4 regions of the Nostoc sp. DedSLP03 genome follow, and region 2 is predicted to be linked to each of the others. Evidence: riboswitches for the same ligand, from Rfam matches in the RefSeq annotation. Region 2 holds a riboswitch; each other region holds the start of a gene.
What was found. A riboswitch is a leader RNA that binds a small molecule or an ion and turns the genes downstream of it on or off. The one in region 2 is predicted to bind cobalamin.
Positions count from the first base shown of each region.

Region 1 (3,097 bases), on a different contig from region 2:
AAAGAGTTTGTGGATAGTAGTCACAAAACTCTGGGATAGTTGGGAGGACGACGCCTTCTTACATGATAAGGAGTCGGGTATTTACTTCGATCCAAATAAACTGCACGTTCCCAACCACAAAGGCGAACATTTTTCAGTGCGCGGCCCGCTAAATGTGGCGCGTCCCATCCAAGGTTATCCGGTGATTATTCAAGCTGGATCTTCCGAGGATGGTAAGGAGCTGGCTGCACAAACGGCGGAGGTAATTTTCACTGCCCAACAGACTCTGGCAGAAGCTCAGGCATTTTATACAGATGTGAAGGGGAGACTGGCTCAATACGGGCGCTCACCTGACCATCTTAAGATTATGCCAGGTGTATTCCCAGTTATCGGCAAAACTGAGCAAGAAGCCAAGGACAAATTCGATCGAATTCAGGAGTTGATCGATCCGGTGGTCGGCTTAAATTTGCTTGACTCAATGATCGGTGGATTTGACCTATCCGGCTATCCATTGGACGGGCCGTTGCCGGAGTTACCAGAGACTAACGGGGGTAAAAGCCGTCAGCAACTTCTGACTGACCTAGCCATGAGAGAGAATTTAACGATTCGACAACTGTATTTATGGATAGCTGGAGCGCGTGGGCATCGTCAGATTCTAGGCACACCAGAACAAATTGCCGATCAGCTAGAAGATTGGTTTCTCAATGGCGGGGCAGATGGCTTTAATATCATGCCGCCCTGGTTGCCTGGAGGATTGGACGAATTTGTAGACTTGGTAATTCCTGAATTGCAACGTCGCGGTCTGTTCCGTACAGAGTATGAAGCACGAACCCTGCGCGAAAATCTTGGTTTACCTCGTCCAGTAAATCAGTTTAGCAAAGTTGCTACTCGTGAAGCGGCGATCGCCTAACTTTTTCTAAAGCAAGTTTGGCAGCAAAAAGGCTCAAGCATTCCTGCCTGAGCCATGACTAAATTCAATTTATAGATTAGTTTCAAGAACTATATCTTTCGATCGGTAATGGATAAGCTCAGTTAAATTTATCGCCATAGTAATGTAAGATAATTATCTGGATGATGTCTGGTTGATATCTATAACCTCAACAAAGTCTAAATTACTAAAGCTGAGAGTTGGGAAACTCCGGTGAAATTCCGGGACTGTGCCGCAGCTGTAATGGGATGACCCAAGTCAGAATGCCAACTATCAGGATGTCCTCAAGACACACTCACCGTCTAATCCCTGCGTTGCACGGGGAAGGAGTTCTAAAATTGGTTTCTGGATTTGCCACTTGTCCTGGCTTGTTTTATGCTACTCCCGCCGCAGATGGGATATTATCTCGCGTTAGAATACCAGGTGGAATTATTAGTAGTCAGCAGTGCCGTGCGATCGCAGATATAGCAGAACAGCACGGTGGCGGCTATCTAGATGTGACTAATCGAGCTAACCTACAAGTCCGTGAAATCCGTACGGGGATAAATGCTGAGGTTCTGAAGTACCTACAAAATATGGGATTGGGTTCTGAGAATACTGTTGTAGACCAAATCCGCAATATTATGACCAGTCCAACTGCTGGTATCGATCCCCAAGAATTAATCGATACTCGTCCTTTTGTTCAAGGTTGGGATGATTATATTGCAGCACATCCGGCGCTTTCGGGACTGTCGGCCAAATTTAGCGTTTGCTTTGATGGTGGTGGGATAATTCGGGTGGGCGATCGCTTGAATGATATCGCCTTTGTAGCTGTCTTACTTAACGATAATGTTTACTTTCGCCTGTATCTCAGTGTCGGCGAGAAAAGTCAACCCCCCAGCGATACGGGAATTTTGCTACCACCAGAAAAATGTTTGCCCGTCTTAGCAGCTTTGGCGGATGTCTATCTAGCTTATAGTCATACTACGAGTAAGCGGCGGCTACGTTTGAGAGAGTTATTGAATACTTTGGGTTGTGAAAATTATCTCCAAGAAGTTGAGCAGCATTTACCTTTTTCTCTTTTATCCAGTGACCTAACCCCCCAACCCCCTTCCCTCGTAGGGAAGGGGGAGAAATTCTCCCCTCTCCTTGTAGGAGAGGGGTTGGGGGAGAGGTCAGATGCGAAATATCAGCATATTGGCATTTATCCCCAACGTCAGCAAGGCTTATTTTACATTGGTGTTGTCTTGCCCCTTGGTCGATTGGAAAGTAGACAGATGCGGGGTTTAGCAGATTTAGCAGCAAAATACGGTAGTGGAACTCTCAGGCTAACCCCTTGGCAAAATTTGCTCCTTACAGATATTCCTCAGCAATGGGTTGCTGATGTCCAAAGTGAAATTGCTTTATTAGGATTAGATTCTTCTGCAACCAATATTAAAGGTGGATTAGTTGCCTGTTCGGGAAAAAAAGGTTGCGCCGCTTCTGCCACTGACACTAAAAGTCATGCGTTGGCATTGGCAGAGTATCTTAAAACTCGCGTTACTCTCGATTACCCAGTTAATATCCACTTCACTGGCTGCGAAAAATCTTGTGCCCAGCACAGCAAAAGTGATATTACTCTCCTCGGTGTCAGCATTGAGGCTGAAAATAGAACTGTGGAAGGCTATCACGTTTATGTTGGTGACAACAATCAGAAATTCGGACGCGAACTATATCAATATGTAACTTTTGCCGAACTACCTGCATTAATAGAGCGGATGCTATATGTATATAAAATTCAACGCTTAAATTCTAATGAGTCCTTTGGAGAATTTGCTAATCGATATCCAATAGCACAATTACAGCAGTTATTTAATAAATATTTAGAAAATCGAACCATAAATAAATGCAGATGATTGATTCCTTCCTTTCTCTGACTCTGTGTTCTCTGCGCCTCTGCGGTTAATTAAATTAGATATTCTTCTGTGAGAAAAAAGTATCTATATTAACTAACAAATCAATCGAAAATCTCAAATTTAAAATCCCAAATTTAATGCCCGACTATATCCGAGATGCCAACGAAATTTACCGTAATTCCTTCGCAATCATTCGGTCAGAAGCGAACTTAGATGTGTTGCCACCAGATGTAGCAAAAGTTGCTGTACGTCTAATTCATGCCTGTGGGATGACGGATATTGTCACTGACTTGGGATATTCACCAACAGCAGTACA
Region 1 covers NZ_JAVRCK010000010.1:69,720-72,816, reverse strand. Annotated here, with positions in the region: partial or broken gene RM368_RS07210 (LLM class flavin-dependent oxidoreductase) at 1-889, shown strand, start outside; cobalamin riboswitch at 1,066-1,197, shown strand; gene cobG (precorrin-3B synthase) at 1,171-2,781, shown strand; gene RM368_RS07200 (precorrin-8X methylmutase) at 2,919-3,097, shown strand, end outside.
Region 1: it holds a riboswitch for cobalamin, as region 2 does, so the genes downstream of both, cobG (precorrin-3B synthase) here and RM368_RS21800 (DUF1636 family protein) in region 2, are expected to answer to the same signal.

Region 2 (3,097 bases):
TCTCTACCAACGACTGCATCCGAAACCTCACAATCGATACCTCGTCCTCCCAAAGGACGAATAGTCATAATCATCGACCCCGGACATGGGGGAAAAGATACGGGTGCTATTGGTCTTCAGGGACTCAAAGAAAAGGATATCATCTTGAGAATCGGTAAAAAGGTAGCCTCACTTTTAGAGCAAAATGGTATTAAAGTCATCATGACAAGAGATGCTGACTATTTTGTAGACCTTGCTCCCAGAGTTGTCATGGCAGAACACGCTCATGCAGACTTATTTGTGAGCATTCATGCAAACTCAATTGATAACAACCCTAGTGCAAATGGTTTAGAAACTTATCATTACGATCGCGGTTATCGTTTAGCGCAAGTGGTTCACAAAAGCATTCTTCAAGGTCTTCCGACATTAAAAGACCGAGGAGTAAAACGAGCTAGATTTTATGTGCTAAGAAAAAATTCTATGCCCGCAATTTTAATAGAAACTGGTTTTGTAACAGGTTCTGAAGACAATCCCAGACTGGCGAACCTAGAGTATGATAATCGGATGGCTGAGGCGATCGTTCGCGGTATTCTTCAGTATTTACGGCAAAGGTAAGTAATTTTCTGATTGAATTAGGGTTTTATACCAATCACAAAATAAGTGATTAAATTTTGCATTAGACAGTAAACAATGATATAGTTGAATTTTACAAGTCGGTTCTAGTGGGGAACAGTCACTAGAGGAAACGGGGAAAGTCCGGTGTAAATCCGGCGCTGTCCCGCAGCTGTAATCAAGGTTTACCTTGTGAGTCAGAATGCCCGCCGAACAGTTAACTCCTGCTGAAATCTACGAGGTATAGATAAGCGCAACTATGAATATTTTCACAATCAATCAATTTTATTTCTTCATCGTGCCAAAGATACACTTCAGCTTACGGCTTACGAGGAAATGATAGATAGTTAATTGGCAGTACAAATTGTGCCTAGAAGTGTATTTTTCAGTAAGTGTCTGTACTACTGGGTTATTTGGCACAATTATCGCAGATGTGAAAAGTGGCAGTCTTGTTTTAAAAGGACATCAACAGCTACTTGATAATAGTTATTTTCGTGTCATCTGACCTGATACTGGTTATCCAATTTGAGATTTTAGATTGATTGTACAGACAAATCCTGCGGATTTTACCATTAAGGAATTGTTGGTCAATTATTACTAATAGTTTGCAACAGATACATTGCATAGTTAGCAAAGTGAGATTTCATGCTGACAAAACTATGTAATATCTGCGCTTGGAACTTAATCCTACACATTTCAAAATCAATGCTCAACAAACAACATACTTTATTTGTTTGTACGACCTGCGCTAGCGTGTGGCAAGATGGCAAGCGAATTGGAGAAAGTCGCGGTCAGCAACTATTACTGCATCTGCAACAACTTGCATTCAATTGGGAATTACAAAATAAATTCTCCATTCAGGGAGTTGAATGTATGAGTGCTTGTAACCGTTCTTGTGTTATTGCCTTTACAGCAGAAGGTAAACCAACCTATCTGTTTGGCGATTTACCAAATGATAGTTGTGCATCTGCGGTTTTGCAATGTGCCAGTCAATACTATGCTAAAGGTGATGGTTCACTACCTTGGTCAGAACGACCTGAACCTCTAAGAAAAGGAATTCTAGCAAAGATTCCACCACAAAGTAAGTGGACGCAATTAAACATAAGTTGTTGTTAATTGAAGACTGAGTGAAAATTACCAGTTTCCAGTTCATAGTGCCTAATTATTTAATCTTCAAAGGAATAAAAAGTCATGCAGATTCAAACCGTAACATTAGGCTATCCTCGTATTGGTAAAAATCGGGAAGTTAAAAAAGCATTAGAAGCATTTTGGAGTGGCAAGTTAGATGCAGAATCATTACTGCAAACCGTGCGACAAGTTGAGGAATCTAACTGGAAAACCCAACTAGAAGCAGGAATTGACCACATTGGTATTGGAGATACAACTCTCTACGACCATGTACTTGATTGGATATTTCGTTTTGGGCTAATTCCTCAAAGATTTCAGCAATTTAGTGGGTTAGAACGCTACTTTGCGATGGCGCGGGGTCAAGAAGGAATTCCAGCCTTAGAAATGACTAAGTGGTTCGATACTAACTACCACTATCTTGTCCCAGAAATTGCAACAGATATATTACCAGCCGATTTCAGTGACTTTATAGAAACTGTATCTCGCGCTCAAAATATATTGGGTAAAAAAGCAGTTCCTATAGTATTGGGGCCATGCACTCTACTACGTTTGAGTAAAGTGGAATTAAATATAGACGAGGCAGTATCAAAGCTATTGCCACTCTATGTTAACCTGCTTACACAACTGAAGAATCTAGGAATAGCAGAAGTACAAATACATGAGCCAGCACTTGTTTTAGGTGATGCTAATTCCTGGAAAGAACATTTTAAAACTGTCTATAATTCGCTAGATGCAGTAGGAATATCTTTGCATCTAGTTACTTATTTTGATGATTTAGGTGAAACTTACCCCTGGGTAATAGATTTACCAGTTGCTGCTATTAGCTTAGATTTGACACGCGGACGCAACTTAGAGTTAATCAAAACTCACGGTTTTCCGCAAAATAAGCGACTAGGAGTAGGGATTATAGACGCAAGAAATATTTGGCAAGTTCGTCCAGAGAAAATTATTCCTATATTACAAGAGATTGTAGAGACGTTACATGGAACATCTCTAGATATTCAACCATCTGCTTCCTTACAGTTTGTTCCCTACGATGCCAAACGAGAAAAACGATTACCATCACAGCTACGCAATGTCTTGAGTTTTACCGAACAGAAACTTCAAGAAGTGGTTTTCTTGGCTCGAACAATAAAAGGTGACAACACTAAAACAGAGCAAGAATTTATTGAATCAACCTGGAGTACATTTGAGGAGTTTAGTCCAGCCAATCAGTCAGTTCAAGAAAGACTAAAAACTCTGAAGATTGATGATTTTCAGCGTTCATTATCCTACGGATTGCGGCTGGATTCTCAAATTTCTCTGCCTCTGTTCCCAACAACCACAATTGGTTCCTTCCCCCAAACCTCTGAAGTTCGCCAACTCCGAGTGCGTTATA
Region 2 covers NZ_JAVRCK010000046.1:61,308-64,404, forward strand. Annotated here, with positions in the region: gene RM368_RS21795 (N-acetylmuramoyl-L-alanine amidase) at 1-594, shown strand, start outside; cobalamin riboswitch at 677-820, shown strand; gene RM368_RS21800 (DUF1636 family protein) at 1,297-1,707, shown strand; gene metE (5-methyltetrahydropteroyltriglutamate--homocysteine S-methyltransferase) at 1,783-3,097, shown strand, end outside.

Region 3 (3,097 bases), on a different contig from region 2:
ACCCAAATCGTTAGGGGTGTCATTAGTGGTGAAAGTACCATTTGCCTCTATGCCAGTACCAGAATAATTCCAATTCCAATTTAAAGCAGAAGCAGCTGGCATTGTCCCGAAAACTAATCCAGATGTGGTGACGAGGGCTATGGCAGATAAAGCTAGATTTTTCATGGAAGTCGTTACTGCGATCGCGGATCTTGTAGAAGGCTCCCGTGTATTATACGGAAGGAAAGATAGCATTATCAATCTTGGCTATTTCCTAACAGCGATTGCATAGCCACGCCAAAGCAGCATCAACATTACTAACCTGTTCCCCTGGCGGTACAGGTGGACGATTTACCATCACAACCTTTACGCCCAGTTCTCGCGCGGCAATTATCTTGGGCTTTGTGGCATCGCCACCGCTATTTTTGCTGACGATGGTATCAATGTCATTCTCAATCAGAATTTTTCTTTCATTATTGAGGGTAAAAGGCCCGCGATCGCACAATACCATCCCCGGCGGTACTAAAGCATCTTCGCCAGGAGGGTCAATCATCCGCATCAAAAACCAAATTTTCTCTAAATGAGCAAAAACAGCGAGTTCTTGCCTACCAACTGTCAAAAATACCTGCTGTGACTGATTTTCTAGCGCGGTTGCTGCGGCTTTAACGCTGTCAACTTCAATCCAGCGATCGCCACTTTCTTTTTTCCAAGGCGGACGGATTAACATCAAACGGGGTACTCCAACTTCCGTTGCTGCATCTGCTGCATTAAAAGAAATTTGACTAGCAAAAGGATGGGTTGCATCAATTAATAAGTCGATTTCCATGACTCGCAGATAGCTAGCCAATCCAGCCACACCCCCGAAGCCTCCAACCCGTAAATCGCCTAACGGTACTGACGGTTCGCGGGTGCGGCCAGCTAGAGAGGTGATTACTTCTAACTCTTGGATAGTCGTAGCTTTGGCAGCTAGTTCTGCTGCATCACCCGTCCCACCCAGAATCAAAACGCGCATCATTTAGATAAAGGTGGAATTTTTGCCAAAATGCCTTTTTTCATTGCTTCTGGACGTTCTGACCAAGGCAGCAAACCATCTGCTTTAGCATAATATTGACTAGCACATTCCAATACCGCAGACGCACTACCATCAACAGCTAAATCACCAAATAAATATGTTAATTTGCCTTTGGCACTAAAGGCAACTACACAAGAACGATTACAAGCACTCATACATTCAACTTCCTGAATTGGGAATCGATCTCGTAACTCCCAATCTTGTGCTAGCTGCTGAAGTTGGTGTAAAAGTTTTTCACCACCACTTTCACCTAAGCGTTTTCCATTTTGCCAAACACTGGCACAGGTTTTGCAAACAAATAAAGTATGTTCAGCAACTTCCAAGGGATTAGTTGGGGAAATATTTACAGTAGTAGTCATCTGTACCTCGCAGATATGTGAAACTGATAAATCTACTTCGGCGGGCATCCTGACTCACTCAACTTGAGATTTTCTTTAATCTCAAATTGGTTCACAGTTGCGGGACAGCGCCGGATTTGCACCGAACTTTCCCCGTTACCTCTGGTAGCTGACTCCCACCAGAACCGAATAACCTTATCGATCGTACACTAAAGTTATCGGAGAATACGAAACAGCAAACTTTGCGCTAACGCTCAAACTGGACGACAACCAGATAAAATACTGTGCATCTTTACTACTTGTCCAATAACTGCGATCGCAGGCGCACCAAATCCAGTTTCCTCTACCTGTGTGACTATTGTTTCCAATGTCCCAATTAATTCTTCTTGTTCTGGGCGCGTACCCCAGCGCACCAAAGCAATCGGCGTTTCTAAATTCAACCCAGCTGCAATTAATTCTTCCACAATATAAGGCAGATTGTGAATTCCCATATAAATTACAATGGTTTCGGAACCGCGAGCGATCGCACTCCAATTTACTTGCGGTCTATACTTACCCGCCGCTTCATGACCAGTTACAAATGTGACTGACGAACTATAAAGCCGATGCGTCAAAGGAATACCTGAGTATGCTGCTGCTGCAATTCCCGAAGTGATACCTGGCACAACTTCCGTTGATATTCCAGCTTTGACTAATTCTTCCATTTCTTCGCCACCGCGACCAAAGATAAACGGATCGCCACCCTTTAGCCGCACTACAATTGCATTATCCTGCGCTTTATCAATCAGCAATTGAGTTGTTTCTGACTGGAACAGCGAATGTTTTCCCCTGCGTTTACCAGCATTAATTTGCTCGGCTTGGGGATTAATCATTGCTAAAATTGCCGGACTCACTAAGGCATCATAGATGACTACATCTGCACATTCCAATAAACCTTTCGCCTTCAGGGTAATTAATCCTGGATCTCCTGGGCCTGCACCTACTAAATAAACCTTTCCCAAATACTTGTTATCCTGTTTTTCTGTGCGGTTCATCTCTGTGTTAAATCCCAAATTAGCTCGGCTAATTCTGCACTTGCTCCCAATGGCTTGGCCAATTGGAAATTCACCGCAGAAAATTGTAATTTTAGTTCCTCTATTGAGGTGGCGATCGCATCGGTTATTCCACCAGGGAATAAAAAGTATGGCAGAATTGCAATTTCCCGATAACCAGCATCCACCAATTCTTTCACCCGTGATTCTAAACTAGGAGGCCCAGCCCAATAAGCAGTCACGGCTCCCAAACTCGCCGCCATTGCTTCCACAGTTTCTTTGGAACCTGGGCGACGACTACCATGAGCTAAGAGAATCCATGCTTCTGCTTTTATAGCAGCTATTTGTTTTGCCAGCAATTTCTCTAAATTGGGGTGAGAGCCTAAATATGGTTGCAACTCAACGATCGTATCTTGACCAGCAGCCTGTTGGGCGAGTGCTACTTCGGCAGGAATGTCTGTCATCACATGCACTCCCGGCAGTAGAAATAGCGGTACAATTTTGAGGCGATTTTCATTTTGAGACTGTGGGCAATCGCCAAAAGCGCTTTTAGCAAATTGTTGAATCTGCTCGTGTAAAGGCTGAGAACTCATTTCTAAAGCAGCGATGCCAACCAAATGTTCGCTTGACAATTTCTGACATATCAGCCTAGCTAGTTGCTGCATAGCAATTTCTGG
Region 3 covers NZ_JAVRCK010000081.1:26,150-29,246, reverse strand. Annotated here, with positions in the region: gene RM368_RS29345 (PEP-CTERM sorting domain-containing protein) at 1-234, opposite strand, end outside; gene RM368_RS29340 (cobalt-precorrin-6A reductase) at 254-991, opposite strand; gene RM368_RS29335 (DUF1636 family protein) at 991-1,410, opposite strand; cobalamin riboswitch at 1,432-1,594, opposite strand; gene cobA (uroporphyrinogen-III C-methyltransferase) at 1,644-2,423, opposite strand; gene RM368_RS29325 (sirohydrochlorin chelatase) at 2,420-3,097, opposite strand, start outside.
Region 3: it holds a riboswitch for cobalamin, as region 2 does, so the genes downstream of both, RM368_RS29335 (DUF1636 family protein) here and RM368_RS21800 (DUF1636 family protein) in region 2, are expected to answer to the same signal.

Region 4 (3,097 bases), on a different contig from region 2:
ATCAAGTCAACTTGCCCCCACAAAACATTGAAGCGGAAGAAGCGATTTTGGGCGGGATTATGCTTGACCCAGAGGCAATGACTAGAATCAGCGATCGCTTTGTGACCCAAGCCTTTTACATCAGCGCCCACAAAGATATTTATCAAGCCGCAGTCCAACTTCATGCTACATACCAACCCACAGATCTACTTTCTGTCACCGCATGGTTGGCTGACCACAATTTGCTCAATCGCATTGGTGGCAGAAACAAATTAGCGACTCTGGTAGACCGCACTGTATCCGCCGTCAACATTGATGCTTTGGCGGATCTGGTGATGGAGAAATATCGACGGCGGCAGTTAATTAAAGCTGGGAATGAAGTTGTCAAACTCGCTTACGAAACAGAAACTGAACTACCGCTCGTACTAAATCTTGCTGAGGCGGAAGTTTTCACTGTTACCCAAAATCAAAGCGATGAACGCTGCAAGGTTTTCTCAGCACAAGACATGGGCATTGAACTTTTTCAAAAGTTGGAGATGGGGAATATGGCAGGTGACAGAGTTGGCTGGTACGACCTCGAAAATATCACCGGTGGCATTTATCCGAGCAGTTTAGTTGTAGTAGCTGCTGAATCCCACATGGGAAAAACGCATTTTATGATTTCTTATGCTTACGAAATCATGACCAAACTTGGAAAACCAGTTCTGTATGTAACTCCAGAAATGGATAAAAATCAACTCAATGCCCGAATGCTAGCCCGAATCACAGGCGTAGACGCTTCTATGATTCAAACCAATACTCAATGTTACTGGGAACAAATAGCACAAGGCATAGGACAGATGGTGGAACTGCCTTGGAAGGTTTACGAGCATTCCTCCCCTACAACCCCAATGATTGCAAGTGCGGTGCGCCGTGCCATTGCCGAATTCAGTGGTTCTATTGGTGCTGTGTTTATTGATTACTTGCAACAGATTCCTCTGGAGTCAGGCGGGAATATGGCTTTTGAAGTTGGCAAGATTACCCGCCAGATTCGGGATATTGCTAAGTCTCACAAAATCCCTGTTTTCTTGGGCTGTCAAATTAATCGGGGGAATCAAACTACGGCTGATAAACGCCCCAATCGTCATCTGTTACGTAACTCTGGTGAAATCTTTGAGGTTTGTGACCAGTTAATCATGCTTTACCGCGATGCTGTTTACACAAAAGACCCTAGCGATCGCACTATTGAGTTGATTGTTGAGAAAAACAGGCTTTACGGTAAGCTCGGCACTGCGACAATGTTATGCGATTTATCGACCTCGAAATTTTTGAACTTGGCAAAATAATTTGATGCGATGAACTTTTTTAAAGTTTTAGAGGTCGATATATGAAAGCACTTTCAGTTCGTCAGCCTTGGGCATGGGCAATCATTTATGCTCTCAAAAACATAGAAAACCGTGGCTGGCCTATCAATTATCGCGGCGACATTCTGATTCACGCTGCAAAAACCTGTACCAAGAAAGAGTATCAGCTAGCGGAAGAATTTTGCCAAGGGATGGGGCTAGTAATCCCAGAATTAATCTCTCTACGTCGCGGTCAAGTCATCGGTATTGTCACAATAGTTGATTGCAAGTTTTCACAAGTTGCGTCTGGCTGGGGGATGCCTGGGCAATACCATTGGAAGCTGGAGAATCCACGCGAGATTACACCGATTCCTTACATTGGACAACTGGGGCTTTTTGAAGTACCTGATGATTTGGTCAGGAGTGCGATCGCCTTATGAAATCAGTTCTTTCGCTTTTTTCCGGCATCGGCGGACTCTGCCACCACGGAATATCAACCGCAGGTCTATCCCACAAATTCCGAGTCCACCAATTTGTTGAAATTTCCGGCGTTGCTGGGCGTTGCTGAACTCAAGTATGAAATTTAAAAATTCGCTTTTTCTTTCCTCTTACTCTGCTGTGAATCTTACGAGCAATCGCCTAGAAATTATTATTTTCGTCACGCTCCCCTAAGACTTCTCCCGTGTAAGGGTTCACACAGGCAATCAATGTCCGCTCATCTGAAGTTGTTAACGTCACTTCTGCACTGCGATCTACACTTTGTGAATACCTGGTAAAAAATCGCTGTTCAAAATTAGTAATGGTGATATAGTTACTCCAATCGGTTCTGATGGGGAGCAGCCAATGGCTAAACGCCACGCTACGCTATCGGACGCAAGGGGGAAAGTCCGGTGTAAATCCGGCGCTGTCCCGCAACTGTAAACCAAAATTAGGTGAGTCAGGATGCCCGCCGGTTAGAATCAACTCGTTTACATAAATCTGCGAGGTACAGATTATGAACAGAAAAAAACAGGCGTTAGTCAGTCTAACCCTGATGGTAGTTATCAGTTTTTATCTAGTCATTGGTTTACCCAAACCCGCCTACGCCATGCACATTATGGAAGGTTTTTTACCTGTGCAGTGGGCAATTTTTTGGTGGATTGTGGCATTACCATTTTTTCTACTAGGATTGCGTAGTCTGACTCGCATTACCCAAGCTAACCCGGAACTGAAGCTACTCCTGGGCTTGGCTAGTGCTTTTACTTTCGTGCTGTCAGCATTGAAAATCCCTTCTGTAACAGGTAGCTGTTCTCACCCAACAGGGACGGGATTAGGTGCGGTGCTATTTGGCCCCCTGACTATGACGGTTTTGGGTAGCTTAGTATTGTTGTTTCAAGCTTTGTTACTGGCGCATGGTGGCTTGACGACGCTGGGGGCAAATGCTTTTTCGATGGCGATCGCTGGACCATTTGCGGCTTACTGGATATATAATCTGACAATCAAGTTGGGTGGTAAGCAAAAAATCGCCATATTTTTAGCAGCTGCGATCGCAGATTTACTCACCTATATTATCACTTCTATCCAACTCGCCCTAGCTTTTCCTGCACCTGTTGGTGGGTTTCTCGCTTCATTTACCAAGTTCGCCGGAATTTTCGCCATTACTCAAGTTCCCTTAGCAATTAGTGAAGGATTGCTAACTGTGTTGGTGTGGAACTGGCTGCAATCTTATAATCCTCAAGAATTAGAATTGCTGAAATTAATCAAATGGGAGCCCCAAGGAAATGAGTCAATCTAAAAAAGGGTTGAGTAACTGGCTG
Region 4 covers NZ_JAVRCK010000177.1:76-3,172, reverse strand. Annotated here, with positions in the region: gene RM368_RS37665 (replicative DNA helicase) at 1-1,304, shown strand, start outside; gene RM368_RS37660 (ASCH domain-containing protein) at 1,346-1,741, shown strand; cobalamin riboswitch at 2,106-2,270, shown strand; gene RM368_RS37655 (energy-coupling factor ABC transporter permease) at 2,296-3,075, shown strand.
Region 4: it holds a riboswitch for cobalamin, as region 2 does, so the genes downstream of both, RM368_RS37655 (energy-coupling factor ABC transporter permease) here and RM368_RS21800 (DUF1636 family protein) in region 2, are expected to answer to the same signal.